DNA from 2 places in the Streptomyces sp. NPDC006314 genome. Region 1 is predicted to be linked to the other one. Evidence: riboswitches for the same ligand, from Rfam matches in the RefSeq annotation. Region 1 holds a riboswitch; the other holds the start of a gene.

Region 1 (7,786 bases):
CCGCCTCGTCCTGTTCACCGACGGCCTGATCGAAAACCGCGGACGGGACATCGACGAGGGCCTGGAACTGCTCCGCTCCACGATCGCCCGTGCGGGCGAGACACCGGAGGAGACCTGCCGCGCCCTCATGACGATGCTGCCCGAACACCCCAGTGACGACGTGGCACTGCTGGTCGCGCGGACCCGGCTGCTCGATCCGTCCCGGGTCGCGGCCTGGGACGTGCCGTTCGACGTGACGGCCGTGTCGCGGACCCGCTCCGAACTGGGCCGGCGACTCACCGACTGGGGGCTGGAGGAGCAGGCGTTCACCACGGAACTGATCCTCAGCGAACTCCTCACCAACGCGATCCGCTACGGCGCTGCGCCGGTTCGCGTCAGGATCCTGCTGGGCCGCACTCTCGTCTGCGAGGTGTCGGACGGCAGCAACACCTCACCCCGGCTGCGACGCGCGGCCACCACCGACGAAGGAGGCCGCGGCCTGTTCCTCGTCTCCCAGTTCGCCGACAGCTGGGGTGTCCGCTACGCGGCGAAGGGAAAGGTGATCTGGGCCGAACAGACACTGGGCCGCGTGCCGGAACCGGACATGTCCGTACTGTTCGATGAGATTGCGTTCTGACACCGGCCGGCGCTCCTCGACCGGGCTCGTGCGGTCATGAGGGCCGTGCGTCGCCGACCGGCGAATGCCCTGCTCCCGTCCTGGTGACAAGGCTCCGCAGAGACCACCAGTTCGCCTCGCCGGCCAGGGACATCACCGCGGGCACCAGCAGCGGGCGGACGATGAGCGCGTCCACCGCCACGGACAGGGCGACGGTGACACCGATGAGCTTGATCGTGGTGATCCCGGAGCCGGCCAGGCTGAGCAGTACCGCGGCGACCACCGTGGCCGACGCGGTGAACAGGGGTGCGGCCGAGACCAGTCCGGCGGCGACGGCCGCCGTGGTCCTGCCCGTGCGCCTGTGCTCTTCCGTCACTCTCGCGAGCAGCAGCACCTCGTAGTCCAGGGACAGCCCGAACGCGAGACAGAACACGGTGACCGGGCTCATGATGTCGGTCTGGCCGGTGACGGTGAAGGACCCCAGCAGCCATCGGAGATGGCCCTCCTGGAAGATCCACACCATCGCACCGAAGGTCGCCGTCATGCTCAGCGCGTTCATCACCAGCGCCTTGACCGCCAGGAAGAGTGCGCCACCGGTGAACGCCAGCAACAGGACCAGGGTGGCCGCCACGACGATGGTGACGGCCGTCGGCAGACGGGAGGCCACGGCGTCGCGTACGTCGAGCAGCCGGGCCGGCGGCCCGGCGACGAGCACGCCCGTGGGAGCGTCCGCGGCGCGTACCGCGCGGGCCAGCCGAACACTGGCCGGGCCGAAGGGTTCGGCCGGTCCGCGCACCGCGAGCCAGGTACCGGCCGGAGACGCATGGCGCCCGGCGAGCACCTGGCAGTCGGCCGCCGCCGGGCAGGGCTGGGGCAACCGTTCGCCGTGCGCGTAGACCCCGGTCGCGGTGCGCACGGACGAGGCGTCCGGCAGCGCCGACAGACGCCGGGCGTAGGCGTCCAGTGCCGCCGTACGGGAGGCGTTCCGGTCCGGCGTCCAACCGGGCAGGATGACGTCCAGCTCGGTACTGCCGAACTCCGGGAACGCCGAGCGTACGTCACGCATCGCCCGGACCACGGGGGCGTCACCGGGGAGCACACGCTCGTCGCTGAGGGCCAAGGTGACGTGCCGGAACGGCAGCGCACACACGGCCAGTACGAGGGCCGCCAGTACTGCGACCATGACCCGATGGCGTGTCACCGCCAGGGCCAGGCGCTGCCACCGGCCGCCGGATCCGCTTCCGGTGCGGGCCGTACCGCGCCACCGGGCGAACCGGTCCCGGGTCCCGAGGCGACCGCCGAAACAGGAGAGGCCCGCCGGGACCAGGACCAGGGCCACAGCGGTGGCCAGGGCCACCACGGGGATCCCCGCGTACGCCAGGGACCTCAGGAACGGCAGCGGGAAGACGAGCAGCCCGGTCAGTGACAGGGCGACGATGCTCGCGGACACCAGCACCGTACGGCCCGCGGTGACCATCGTCCGCTCCACGGCGGCCCCGTGGGCGGCACCGCCGATGCGTTCCTCCCGGTACCGGGCCACCAGGAAGAGGCTGTAGTCGACCGCCAGCGCCAGTCCCACCGCGGTCGTCATGTTCAGCGCGTACAGCGACACCTCGGTGAACCCGGACAACACCCGCAGCACCGCCAGCGTCCCGACGACCGCGACCAGTCCCACCGCCAGGGGAAGACACGCCGCCCCGAAACCGCCGAACACCCACAGCAACAGCAGCAGTGTGGCCGGCAGGGCGATCAACTCCGCCCGGCGCAGGTCGTGCCGGCTCTGTGCCTGGAGATCTCTGACCACCAGGGCGGCACCCGAGACCGTCACCCGGAGCGTCCCGTGCCCACCGGTGACCGCGGGCACCAGCCGGTTCACCGTGGTGTGGTGCGTGTCCGACACCAGCCGCACCAGGACCAGCGCCGCCCGTCCGTCCCTCGAGCGCAGCGCCGCGTCCGGCGGGCCGGTCACCTGGGCACTGGCGTCCCGGCCGGTCACGGGGCCGGTCCAATAGGACGCGGCGCCGGTCACCTTCGGGTCCGCGAGCACGCGTGCGACCAGACGCCGGCCGTCCTCCCGGGCGGCGCGGGCGTCGACCGACCCGGACGAGGTCCGAGCCAGCAGCGCCAGATCGGGTGCCCCGCCGTGGAAGCGTTCGGTCAGCAGGGCGTCGGCCCGCAGGGACGGCGCTCCCGCGGGTGCCCACCCGCCGGTGACCAGATGCCCGGCCACGCCGTGGCCCACCACCGCAGAGGCGGCGGCGAACAGCAGGGTCAGTACGATCACGATCCGCCGGTGCCGGACGGCGGCCCGGCCGAGCGCCACGGGCACGGCTGTGATCACCTGATCTCCTGTCGCCACACTTCATGCGGCCGTCCTCCGGGCCACCGGATTACCGGTCAACGGCGCGCGGCATCGGGGGCAACGCAGGACGGGACGAACCTCCACAATCGGGTGATCACCTATACGTCCGACTGCCGGTATCCGCTGGAGGCCGGTCAGGCCGTGGCCGCGGGGCGGAGGTTCTGGTCGAGGCGGATCAGCGTCGTCGGGTCGTGGGTGGCCGGTCCGTGCGCAGGCCACCGTCTGACCTCCGGGGTCCGTGGCCGATGTGCGACGCCGTGCTCTGACGACGGGGCAGCCGGAACGGCCGCGGGACGACCGGCGCCCAGATGCAGGATCATGGTCCCCGCAGAAGGATCGGCATGGGTGGTCCACGCTCTGCGGCGGGCCCGCCGCCGACCGGTGCCCCGGCCTCTGACCGAGCTGGGGAAAACGTCCGATCCTCGTCTGCATCGCCGTGGTCGCCTTGGCCATCGCCGCCATCGCCGCCATCGGCCGGGCCGCCTCGCCGCCGACGGGCGGCTGGGGCGAGGCCGCACTGGCCCTCGGCCTCGGCGGTGTCGGCGCCGCGATCACGCTGAGTCTGCGAACCCGAGACATCGGCTGTCGAGAGCGCGATGACTCCGGCATGCAGATCCTTGAGAGGTGATCGGTCACAGAGGTCCCGCGTCGCTTGTGCTGTCGGCTCTCCTGCTGGCTCTGATCTCCCTGTCGACCGGCACGCCGTCGGCGCCGAGTGCACCACCCGCGAAGAGCACACACCCCGATGGCTGACGGACCGCTCAGGTGTGCGGGCAGAGCACGAAGTCGGAGCAGGCGTGCCTGGTGAGGTCGTCGTCGAGTTCGGTGAGGGCGTCCCGGATCCGGCGCAGGTGGGCGGGGGTCAGCTGGAGCGGGGGCTCGTCAGGCTGGTAGGTGGTGCGGACCGGGTAGTCCACGCCCGGCTCGGTGGTCATCTCGATGTGGCAGCCCAGCACATGGGTGACCGGCCGGCGGTCGGCGAACTCGATCAGGCGCTCGATGCTGCGGGTGAAGGCGGCGAGGTCCTGGATGTAGAGCCGGCCGGGATAGACGCTGTCGCCGGTGAGCAGGAAGCCGGTGGCCGGGTCGTAGTAGGTCACGGCCGCCTCATGGTGGCCCGGCGTGGCCAGGCACTCCAGCACTCGTCCGCCGAGGTCGACGGTGGCGACGGCGTCCGGGTCCGTGTCGAACCCGAAGTACGGCCACGCGGTGGCGAGGTCGGCCCCCACCACCGTGGTGCCGGGGCGGCCCGCGAACTGGCCGTCGCCCGCGATGTGGTCGCCGTGTCCGTGGGTGTGCAGCACGAGCAGTTCGTAGCCCTCCCGGGGATGCCGGGCGAGCCAGTCCGCGAGGAGTCCGTCGACGACCCGGCGCAGGGGGAAGAACCCGGGCGACCCGGTGGCGCCGGTGTCGATCAGTACGGCCCGCTGGTTGCCGCACAGCAGGAACAGAAAGGGCGCCTCGTAGTGGACGGCCATGTTCTGCCGCAGGATGAAGGTGTGCTCGTCGTAGGCGTGGACCTGGATGTCCGGGTCGGTGTTGTGCTTCGCCGACGGCGAGCCGTGGATCCACCTGACGTCCAGAGGGCGCGCGAGGGGAGCGGTGCCGGTGAAGTCGATCGGCTGCGTGCCGGTACCCACGATGCCTCCACGTGCGTCGTCTTGGCGGGCCGGGTACGGCGCACATCTCGTCCGGGGCAGGCACGTCCGCGCCTCCGGCGGGACGCTACCACGCTGCCTGGAGTTCCCCGGAGGCTCCTCGGTCCCTCCGGATCCGCAGGCGGAGGCGGGTCATCCCTGGTGGCAAGGGCGACAGCGGCCCCCGGCGGACCGCGCCGGCGGTCAGGCCGCCCAGGTGTCGCCCGTCGCCTTAGGGAAACCCGGCCCGGCATGACAGCACATGAGCGGCAGGAAACCTCCCAGTCCGATCGGCAGGTCGTCGACCGGCTGGTGCCCGTCTGGCTGGATGAGACGGAACGCCATGATCCCAGCGCCGCCCGTCAGGCCCGGGCGGGCTGGCAGAGCGGTTCGCTGTCCGGGGACGCCGCGCAGGATCTGGCCACGTGGGTGACGGCACGGGTCACCGACACCGGCTTCAACGACGACGAGGGACCGCAGATCGGCGGCCCGACTCGCATCACGCCGGCGGACAAGGAACGCGTGCACAGGTGGCTGGCGGCTCAGGGGCACCGCGTCTGACGCCGAAGGACCCTGGGCGGCACCTGCGACACCGGTCTCAGGGGTACGACACCACCGTGGACGGAGCCGTGGACGTTCCCGAAGTCGGCGCACCCGTCTCGTTGATCACGTGTTCGTACTGGCCGTTGCCGCCGAGCGAGACGACCAGCAGGTCGTGGAACTTCACGCCCGGGCGGTTCGGCGCGGCGAAGCCGTGGTGCTGCACGATCGACGGGTCGACGTTGTAGTAGCAGTAGCTGCCCAGGCCCCAGCCCTCGTGCGTGGTGACGTTGTCGCCGACCTTGTAGGCCGCGTAGCCCTTGACCGAGCCGTTCTGGACGGCGGCCTGGTTCGGGGCGTCGTACGCCTTCTCGTTCTGGAAGAAGACCGTGCGGCCCCGCTGGCCGTACCACTGCACGTCGTACTTGTTGAAGTGCTCCACGAACAGGCCGGTGCAGAGCACGTCGTCGCCGTTGATTACGACTCCGTAGTCGGCGCGGTTGGTGTCCCAGCCGACACCCGTGCCGTGGTCGGCGCGCCACAACCAGGTGTGGTCGATGATGGTGTGCCGGCTGTTGATCACCATGCTCGTGGTCGCCTTGCCGGCACCCGCGCCACCGATGCGCACGAAGACGTCCTGCACCGTCGTCGGGTTGGCGGAGTGGTCCTTCGCCGCGCCGGCCGGGCCCACCTCCAGCAGCGTTGCGGAGTTGACCGGTCCGGCGTCTATGAGGAAGCCGGCGAGCCGTACGCCGTCGACGTCGGCGACCTTCAGCACCGTGCTCCCGTCGGCGGGCACGAGCGTCGCGTACCCCAGGCCCAGCACCACGGTGTTGGCGCGGTTGATCTGGATCGGCTGGTCGACGTGGTAGATGCCCGGCGTCAGCAGCAGGTGAAGTCCCTGCGCGAGCGCCTGGTTGAGGGTGGCCGCGCTGACGCCCGGCTTCGCGACGTAGAACTGCGACAGCGGCAGGGACGTGCCCCTCGGTGTGCCGCTGCCCCACGTCACCCCGCGGGCGTTCGTCCGCTTCTCCGGCAGGAAGACACGGAACTCGCTGCCGCTGACGTACAGGAACGGCTTCTCACGGGAGACGGGAGTGGTGTCGAGCGTGGTGTACGGCGGGTTGGGGAAGCTCTGCGCCGGGGCGCCCTGGACGCCGGAGAACACCATGTTCCACACGCCGTTGAGCCAGCTGCCGATGACGCTGTCGCGGGTGTACCACTGCTGCTGCGAGTAGGGCCCGACCTGACCGTCGATCCGGCTGTCCGCGATGTAGCCGCCGCTCGCCCAACCGTACCCCGACGGGGCGAGATCGAGCCCGCCCCGGACGTGCATACGACGGAAGGGTGCCGCCTGGGCCACCGCCCACCGGTTGGTGCCGTTCGCGGGGGCCAGGGCCAGGTTCTCCGCCGAACGCCAGAAGTTCTGCGTGGCGTTGCCGTTGAACCAGCCCGCGTCGACCGTGACGTCACCGTTGATCGTCGTGTCGTCTGGAGACAGCCCGAGGCCCGCGATGGAGGTGTAGAAGCCGATCTGGGCGTTCAGGCCGTTGTACGTGCCGGGCTTGAACAGCAGGGCGTAGCGACCGGTGCCGAACTGGGCCGACTCCTGCTGCTGGAAGACCCGGTCCAGTCGGGCCTGGATGCCGGGCGTGGAGGGGTCGAACACAAGCACGTTCGGGCCGAGGTCGCCCCCGCCGTGCAGGGCGCGGGGGGCCGTGCGTGATGAGCCGGCCGCCCTGGCGGGCGTGGCCACACCGGCCAGCACGGGCACCGCGGCCGCCGCGGCAGCGATGACGGCCCGGCGGCCGAGGGACGGTGAGGAAGGGGAGGTGGGGGAGGAGGGAGGCATACGCGGCTCTCCTTGTTCAGGAAATGAACGAAGTGGGGGTGGGGGAGCGCTCTCTCGCCGTTGGATGCTTCATTGGCGTGAACGATGCGTCAAGGGTTACGACCGAATTTCCATATGCTCCGCCTGAATAACCGTCACATCGTTGCTCGTGCCTTCGAGAAGTGAGCGAAGGACCTCCCTGATTCTTCGGTCGTCTCCCTTGACACCCTCCCGTCGCCGCCCCAACACTCCAGCGGTGGGAGAGCGCTCTCCCGGCTCCGTACGACCTCCCCTCCCCTCCCGTCGAAGAGCCCCCATGTCACGGAGATCGAAGATCCTCTCGGGCGTGCTGGTCACCTCCGCCCACGAGGCGTGCGTCGGCGTCCCAGGGCCATGCCGCGTCCAGACCGGATTCAAGGAGGGGGATGAGACGGAAGGCGGCGTCGCTGAGGCCGCCGAAGGTGTGGCGGTGGCGTCCGGTGGCGGTGTGGCCGTAGGAGTAGCCGGCGAGATTCCAGGTGTAGACGGGGACGCGCCGGGGAACGGCGATGAACGGGTCGACGGCGGACGACCGGTGAGCTTGTTCGTCGGTGACGATGACGACGCGGTCGTGCTGCCGGTAGTGCCGCCGGACGGCCGCCGCGGTGTAGGTGCCGCCGAGGTCGTGGAACCGGTCCACCGCACGCAGGACGGACTCGCCGGGCGTGAGATCGACGACCTGGCTCCCGGTGCCGTATTCAACGAGGTCGGCCCGCTCGGCGCGGAGGGCGAGGGCGGTGCCGAAAACGGCGGCGGAGTCGGCGCGGTTGAGCTGGGTACGG
Region 2 (7,786 bases), on a different contig from region 1:
GGACCACCACCCGCCGCGTCGCCGCCGACTGCAGCAGCCGCCCGGCGCCCAGCAGCACGACCGCCCACATCGCCTGGAAGAGATACGTACCGAGCGGATCGGCGTGCCCCAGCAGGATCTCCGCCGGCGCCTGGAGCAGCGAGGACCACGGCAGGGCCCGCACGACCTCGCCGAGCGCCCCCGGGAAGACGTTCAGGGGCAGCAGCATGCCCGAGCAGAAGTACCCGGCGAGCCACGAGATCTGCGTCACGCCCGTACCGTCCAGCAACCAGAACGCGCTGAGCGCCAGCAGGAACCGGATCCCGAACCCGACGAGCATCGCCAGCAGCACGGCGACGAAGAAGGCGGCCCAGGTACCGACGTCGGTGGGCAGGTACACCGGAAAGCACAGGGCGCCGAACACGAACGGCACCAGTCCCCGCCCCAGCAGCTGGAAGAACGCCCGCCCCAGGTCCGCCGCCAGCCACCACAACTGCAGGTCGGCGGGCCGGTACAGGTCGATCGCCACGTCCCCCGTACGGATGCGTTCCATCAACTCGCCCTCGACGCCCCCACCGCCGATCGCGAGTGTCGACAAAAACGCCTGCCCCAGCCACACATAGGTCACGACCTGCGCCTGGTCCCACCCGCCCAGGTGCGGCTTCTCGTCCCACAGCGCGCGATACGTGTAGACGAGGATCAGCCCGAAGACCGTGTTCGTGAACACCCCTGCCGCAGTGGCGGCCCGATACGTCGCGTACCGTCTGAAGCCCCCTACCGCGACGGCCGCGTACAACCGTCCCGCGCCCACGCCAGTCGACCTCCTCGGACGCTCGACACCGAAGCGCAGGAGCCTAGTCCGGAGGTCCGGCGGCCGGCCACGTGTTTTCCGTGCCGGAAGCGTGCCGGAATCCGGGAACGGAACGCCAGGTGCGAGAGTCTTCAATCAGGGGGCGCAGAAGGCGTACGAGGCGTACGGGAACGTACGACGCGAATCAGGAGTCCGTGCACGACATGAGCGACGAGCCGCAGCCGCAGCAGCCGAACGAGGGCGTGGCGCCGGAAAAGCCGCTGCCGGCTGAAGGGCCCGGGAACCCTGGGCGCCGCGAGGAGACGGCCGCCGAGAGGGGCGAGGGGGCGAGGAGAGCCGAGGGGGCCGAGCCGCGGGCAGGGGCCCAGAGCGCCGACGGCGCGGACGCCCGCGGGGGTGACACCCGGGCCACCCGACCGGATGGCCGCCCGGCCCGGGACCGGACGACTGCCATCGCCCGAGCACGCCAGGCAGCCCGCGACGCCCGCACGGACCGCAACGGAACGATGGCCTCCGGGCCGGCCCGGGACGGGGGCGCGGCTTCCGACGGGGCGACGGCTCCGGGCAAGACCTCGGGCGGGGGCACGGCTCCCGGCGGGGCTTCGGGCAAGGTCTCGGGTACGGGCGCGGTCCCCGGTGGTGCTTCGGGCAGGGCTTCGGCTTCCGGTAGGGGTTCCAAGGCCGGCGGGTCTTCGACGGCCGGCGGAGGTGCGGCTTCCCGAGGTGCTTCGGCTTCCGGTAGGGCTTCCGTGGCCGGCGGGCGTCCGGCGTCCGGCGCGGGCTCCGATGGTGCTTCGGCTTCTCGTGGAGCCTCGGTGTCCGGCGGGGCCACGGGCGCCCAGGGCGCCGACGGTGCCGCCAAGCGTCCCGGCGCGGACAAACCGCAGGTCCCGGGGGCGTCGGTCGACTCCGAGAAGCCTCAGTCGGCCGAGAGCACCCAGGTGCTTCGGCGCGTCACGCCGCCGCGGGGAGGCGGGGACAGCCAGGCGTCCGCGCGGCCCGGCGCGCCCGGTCGTCAGGCCCAGCCGGGCAAGGCGGGCGGGCCGGCCCAGGGCGCCGGTGAGACGGGCGCGCCCGAGAGCACGCAGGTCCTCCGGCGCGTCAGCGCGCCGCGCGCGGGCGAGCCGGGCGGTCCCGGCGAGGCGGCCGCGGCCTCCCCGGCGGCGGGGTCGGGCACCACCGGCCGCAAGCCCCGGACGACCGTTCCCCGGCCGGGCGGCCCGAACCGTGCCGCGAAGGCCGCCGGAGCCGCCGGTGCTGCCCGTGTGGCGGGCGCCGCAGGAGCCACTGCTGCCGGCGGGGCGGCCGGTGTTGGTTCCGCCGCTGCTCAGGCCGCCTCTGCCGGGGCCGTAGGCGCGGTCGGCGCGAGCGGCCGTACCGGGTCCGGGGCCAAGGCGGCCCAGCGGAGCTCCGAGCCGGCCACCCGGCAGGACACCACCGCACTCGCCTCCGCCTCGGACGGCTCGAACCCCGGAGGAGGAGGGAAGGGCAAGAAGGCCAAGCGGCCCAAGCGCACCGGCTGGCGGCGGATCATCCCCACCTGGCGCATGGTGCTCGGCACCTTCGTGATCGGGATACTCCTGATCATCGGCCTGTTCTTCATCGGCTACTCGATGGTCAAGATCCCGCCGGCCAACGCCCTCGCGACCAAGCAGAGCAACGTCTACCTCTACGCCGACGGCTCCCAGCTCGCCCGCGACACCCGCGACAGCCAGATCAACCGGGAGAACGTCAGCCTCGCCGATGTCTCCAAGGACGCTCAGCACGCCATCCTGGCCGCCGAAGACCGCGACTTCTACACCGAATCCGCCGTCGACCCGAAGGCCATGCTACGCGCCGCCTGGAACACGGTTACCGGCAAGGGCAAGCAGTCCGGCTCCACGATCACCCAGCAGTACGTGAAGAACTATTACCTCGCCCAGGAACAGACGGTCACCCGCAAGGCCAGGGAGTTCTTCATCTCGATCAAGCTGGACCGCCAGAAGTCCAAGGACGAGATCTTTGAGGGCTACCTCAACACCAGCTACTTCGGCCGCAACGCCTACGGCATCCAGGCCGCTGCCCAGGCCTACTACAGCAGGGACGCCCAGGACCTCGACCCGGCCCGCGCCGCCTACCTCGCCGCGCTCGTCAACGCGCCCAGCGAGTACGACGTCGTCGCCCACCCCGAGAACAAGGCCGTGGCCGTCGCCCGCTGGAACTACGTCCTGGACGGCATGGTGAAGAAGGGCTGGCTCAGCGAGTCCAGGCGCGCCGGCATGAAGTTCCCGATGCCAAAGGAGCAGACGCTCTCCACCGGCATGTCCGGCCAGCGCGGTTACCTCGTGGACGCCGTCAAGCACTACCTGGTCGCGAACCACATCCTCGACTCCGACCAGCTCGAAGCCGGCGGCTACCGCATCACCACCACCATCCAGAAGGACAAGCAGGACGCCTTCGTCAAGGCGGTGAACGACCAGCTGATCTCCAAGCTGGACAAGAAGAACCGCAAGGCCGACAACTACGTCCGGGCCGGCGGCGCCTCCATCGACCCCAAGACCGGCGAGGTCGTCGCGATGTACGGCGGCATCGACTACGTGAAGCAGTACACCAACGGCGCGACCCGCGGTGACTACCAGGTCGGCTCCACGTTCAAGCCGTTCGTGTTCACCTCCGCGGTGCAGAACGGCTCGGCCACCCAGGACGGCCGGACCATCACGCCGAACACCGTCTACGACGGCACCAACCAGCGGCCCGTCCAGGGCTGGACCGGCGGCGCCTACGCCCCGGAGAACGAGGACCAGAAGTCGTACGGGCCGATCACCGTCCGCAAGGCCACCGACCTGTCGGTGAACTCCGTCTACGCGCAGATGGCCGTCGACGTCGGTCCCTCCAAGGTCAAGCAGACCGCGGTCGACCTGGGCATCCCCTCCGGCACCCGGGACCTCTACCCGTCCCCGTCGATCGCGCTCGGCACCGCCAACGCCAGCGTCCTCGACATGACCGAGGCGTACGCGACGCTCGCCAACCACGGCAGGCACGGCACCTACACGATGATCGAGAAGATCACCAAGGGCGGCACGGAGGGAATCAAGCTCCCCCACGAGCCGGTCAAGCAGGCCGTCAGCCGTGAGGCCGCCGACACCACCACCTCCGTGCTGCGGAGCGTCGTCGACAACGGCACCGCCACGGCCGCGCAGGCCGCGGGGCGCCCGGCGGCCGGCAAGACCGGTACCGCCGAGAGCGACAAGGCCGCCTGGTTCGCGGGCTACACCCCCGACCTGGCCACGGTGGTCGCCGTCATGGGCCAGGACCCGGTCACCGCGGCACAGAAGCCGCTGTACTACACCCTCGGCCAGCCCCGCATGAACGGCGGTGGCCCGCCCACCCAGATCTGGGCCCAGTACACGCGCGCGGCGCTGGAGGGCAAGCCGGCCGCCGCCTTCGACCTCCAGCTCCAGCAGGGCGCCGACCGGATCCAGGAGCCCCCCTCCACCGGCACGGCCCAGCCCGGCACGGGCGGTCAGGACAACGGCGGCACCACCTCCGGCGGTCAGGACGACGGCGGGGCGACCGCCACCCCCACCGCCGGCGGTACCACGACGGACGGCGGTACCACGACCGACGGCGGCCCGACGACCGACGGCGGAACCACCTCCGACGGTGGGACCACCACCGACGGCGGTACCACCACCGACGGCGGCCCGACGACCGACGGCGGAACCACGACCGGCGGAGACACGGACACCGGAGGCGATACCACCGAGGGCGGCACGACCGGCGGGGGCACGACGACCGGTGGCGGCACGCCAGGCGGAGGCACCGACGACGGCGGCACCAGTACCGGCACCGTCGAAGGCACCGGCGGCCCGCAGTAGCCGGCAGCAGACGGCAGTGAGACGTCAGTGACCGCTGGTCGCCTTCAGCCCCACCACGGCGACCAGCAGCAGACACACGAAGAACACCCGGGCGGCGGTGACCGGCTCACCCAGCGCGACCATGCCGAGCACCGCCGCACCGGCCGCCCCGATGCCCACCCAGACGCCGTAGGCGGTACCGATGGGCAGAGACTTCGCGGCGGAGGACAGCAGCACCATGCTCGCGACGATGCCGGCACCGGTGAACAGACTCGGGACCAGCCGGGTGAAACCCTCGCTGTACTTCATCCCGATCGACCAGCCGACTTCCAGCAGACCGGCGACGACGAGCAGAACCCAGGCCATGACAGGCACCTCCGGGACGGAACGGCGACTCTTCTCGGTGCGTCGTCTTTGCCTTCGACCCGGTACGGCGCGTCTCGTCGGGCTTTCGAACATAGCAAAAGAACGCCGAAGAGGACCGGTGACGGTGGTCACCGGCCCTCTTCGGCATCGAATCAGAGGTGGATCGGAGAGAGGCCGGGGAACGAGAGGCCCTCGGACAGAAATCAGAGATACAGCCCCGTGGAGTCCTGCGACCCCTCGAAACGGTCCGCGGCGACCGCGTGCAGATCACGCTCACGCATGAGCACGTACGCCACGCCCCGCACCTCGACCTCGGCCCGGTCCTCCGGGTCGAACAGGACGCGATCGCCCGGCTCCACGGTCCGGACGTTCTGGCCGACCGCGACGACCTCGGCCCACGCCAGCCGCCGCCCGACCGCCGCGGTGGCGGGAATCAGGATGCCCCCACCCGACCGCCGCTCACCCTCACCGGTCTCCTGCTTGACCAGAACGCGGTCGTGCAGCATCCGGATGGGCAGCTTGTCGTGATGGGAGGTGCTGTTCTCGTTTCTGTTGGCGCTCACACCCTTGAACCTACCTGCCTTCGTCCCGCCTGTACGTGCCCGGGTCGCCGCCCGGCTCAGTCCTTGCGCCGCCGGGACCCCAGGGCGAGCAGCCCCACGACCCCCACGACGACCAGCGCGACCGGAACGACCCGCTCCAGCCGGGGCGCGCCCTCCTCGTCCACGAACCGCGCCCGCACCTCGGTCACGGCTCGATTGACCTGCACATACGCTCGCCCCACGGTGTGATCGATGTTCGCGACCACCTTGGCCTTCGTGTCCCCGACGATCGTCTTGGGGTGCACCCGCACCCCGATCTCGTCGAGCGTCTCGGCCAGCACTTCACGGCGGCGCCTGATGTCCGCCTCGATCTGCGCCGGGGTTCTGGTGTCCGACGTGTCCGCCACCGTACGGCCTCCGAAGTCTCCTGATGCTGTTCCGGACAGTCTGTCAGCTCATGGCCGCACCGCACCGCAAGGCCCCCCGGTTACGCTGGCCCGATGAGCGAGCGACTCCAGCCGGGGGATATGGCCCCCGCCTTCACCCTCCCCGACGCCGACGGCAACGAGGTCTCCCTGTCGGACCACAAGGGCCGCAAGGTCATCGTCTACTTCTACCCCGCCGCCCTCACTCCAGGCTGCACCAAGCAGGCCTGCGACTTCACGGACAGCCTCTCCCTGCTGGCCGGCGCCGGCTACGAGGTCATCGGCATCTCCCCGGACAAGCCGGAGAAGCTCGCGAAGTTCCGCGAGAAGGAGTCCCTGAAGGTCACCCTGCTCGCCGACCCCGACAAGAAGGTCCTGGAGGCGTACGGCGCCTTCGGTGAGAAGAAGCTCTACGGCAAGACGGTCGTCGGCGTCATCCGCTCGACGGTGATCGTGGACGAGGACGGCAAGGTCGAACGCGCCCTCTACAACGTCAAGGCCACCGGCCATGTGGCCAAGATCATCAAGGATCTGGGCATCTGAGTCCCCGAGGGGACTCTCCGCCGCCTGGCGGCCCGCACCGGGACGACCCCGATGCGGGCCGTTCCCCGTTCCGGAATTCCGTGCGGGGGCTCGATGGCTCAAGGGGGCGATCGCTGTGCCCGAACTGCCCCGCGCTCATCAGTACATGGTGCAGAGGAGGTCGACGAGCGCCGCGTATGGACCAGTAGAGTATGCACGGCTGAGGGCCCGTACCCCAGCTGGCAAGAGGGCGCCGGTTTAGGTCCGGTGTGTCGTGGGTTCGAGTCCCACCGGGCCCACCCGGAAAGTGGCCCCGCATCTCGGATCCAAGGGTGCGGGGCCGTCCCGTAACGCTCAGCCGAGCAGTTCCCGCACCACCGGTACCAGCGCCCGGAACGCCTTCCCCCGGTGGCTGATCGCGTTCTTCTCCTCCGGGGTCAGTTCGGCGCACGTGCGGGTCCCGCCCTCCGGCTGGAGGATCGGGTCGTAGCCGAAGCCGTTCGTGCCGGCGGGCTCGTGGCGCAGGACCCCTTGGAGCCGGCCCTCCACCACCCGTTCCGTGCCGTCAGGCAGGGCCAGGGCGGCCGCGCACGCGAAGTGGGCGCCGCGGTGTTCCTCCGCGATGTCGGAGAGCTGGGCGAGGAGCAGGTCGAGATTGGCCTTGTCGTCGCCGTGCCGGCCGGCCCAGCGGGCGGAGAAGATGCCGGGGGCGCCGTTCAGGACGTCGACGCAGAGACCGGAGTCGTCGGCGACCGCCGGGAGGCCCGTCGCCCGGGCGAGTGCGTGGGCCTTCAGGAGGGCGTTCTCGGCGAAGGTGACGCCGGTCTCCCTGACGTCGGGGACGTCGGGGTAGGCGTCGGCACCGATCAGCTCGTGCGGCAGGCCTGCCTCGGCGAGGATCGCCCTCAGTTCGGTGATCTTTCCGGCGTTGCGGGTGGCGAGGATCAAGCGGGTCATGCGGCCAGTATTCCTGGCCGCCGGGGGCCGGGGGTTTCCGGCCGCCCGTCCCGGCGGTTCCTGGCGGGCCCGGAGCCCGCGTGGGCTACAGCCGAGCCTGACCCGCGCCCTCGAGCGTGCTCAGGTCGAAGATCGCGGCCATCTTGGCGTAGCCCAGGTCGCTGGGGTGCAGATGGTCGCCGGAGTCGTACTCGGGGCGCAGACGGCGAGGGTCGTGGGGGTCGCGGAGCGCCTTGTCGAAGTCGGCGACCGCGTCGTACACGCGGCCGGCCCGGATCTGCGCGTTGACCTGCTGCCGTACCGCCTCGCGGGCCGGGGTCCAGCCGCGGTGGCCCTCGAAGGGCATCA

What was found. A riboswitch is a leader RNA that binds a small molecule or an ion and turns the genes downstream of it on or off. The one in region 1 is predicted to bind guanidine.
Region 2: it holds a riboswitch for guanidine, as region 1 does, so the genes downstream of both, ABZ079_RS22865 (multidrug efflux SMR transporter) here and ABZ079_RS31860 (MBL fold metallo-hydrolase) in region 1, are expected to answer to the same signal.

What each region holds. Positions count from the first base shown of each region.
Region 1 covers NZ_JBEXRL010000024.1:68,262-76,047, reverse strand. The annotation lists gene ABZ079_RS31875 (SpoIIE family protein phosphatase) at 1-616, shown strand, start outside; gene ABZ079_RS31870 (MMPL family transporter) at 651-2,936, opposite strand; gene ABZ079_RS31865 (hypothetical protein) at 3,394-3,585, shown strand; gene ABZ079_RS31860 (MBL fold metallo-hydrolase) at 3,719-4,597, opposite strand; guanidine-III (ykkC-III) riboswitch at 4,608-4,675, opposite strand; gene ABZ079_RS31855 (hypothetical protein) at 4,847-5,155, shown strand; gene ABZ079_RS31850 (coagulation factor 5/8 type domain-containing protein) at 5,193-6,986, opposite strand; gene ABZ079_RS31845 (TROVE domain-containing protein) at 7,285-7,786, opposite strand, start outside.
Region 2 covers NZ_JBEXRL010000012.1:136,228-144,013, forward strand. The annotation lists gene ABZ079_RS22855 (ABC-2 family transporter protein) at 1-790, opposite strand, end outside; gene ABZ079_RS22860 (transglycosylase domain-containing protein) at 1,606-4,647, shown strand; gene ABZ079_RS22865 (multidrug efflux SMR transporter) at 4,672-4,992, opposite strand; guanidine-III (ykkC-III) riboswitch at 5,029-5,098, opposite strand; gene ABZ079_RS22870 (co-chaperone GroES) at 5,196-5,555, opposite strand; gene ABZ079_RS22875 (DUF3618 domain-containing protein) at 5,612-5,941, opposite strand; gene bcp (thioredoxin-dependent thiol peroxidase) at 6,035-6,502, shown strand; tRNA gene ABZ079_RS22885 (tRNA-Leu) at 6,706-6,780, shown strand; gene rdgB (RdgB/HAM1 family non-canonical purine NTP pyrophosphatase) at 6,836-7,438, opposite strand; gene ABZ079_RS22895 (SGNH/GDSL hydrolase family protein) at 7,524-7,786, opposite strand, start outside.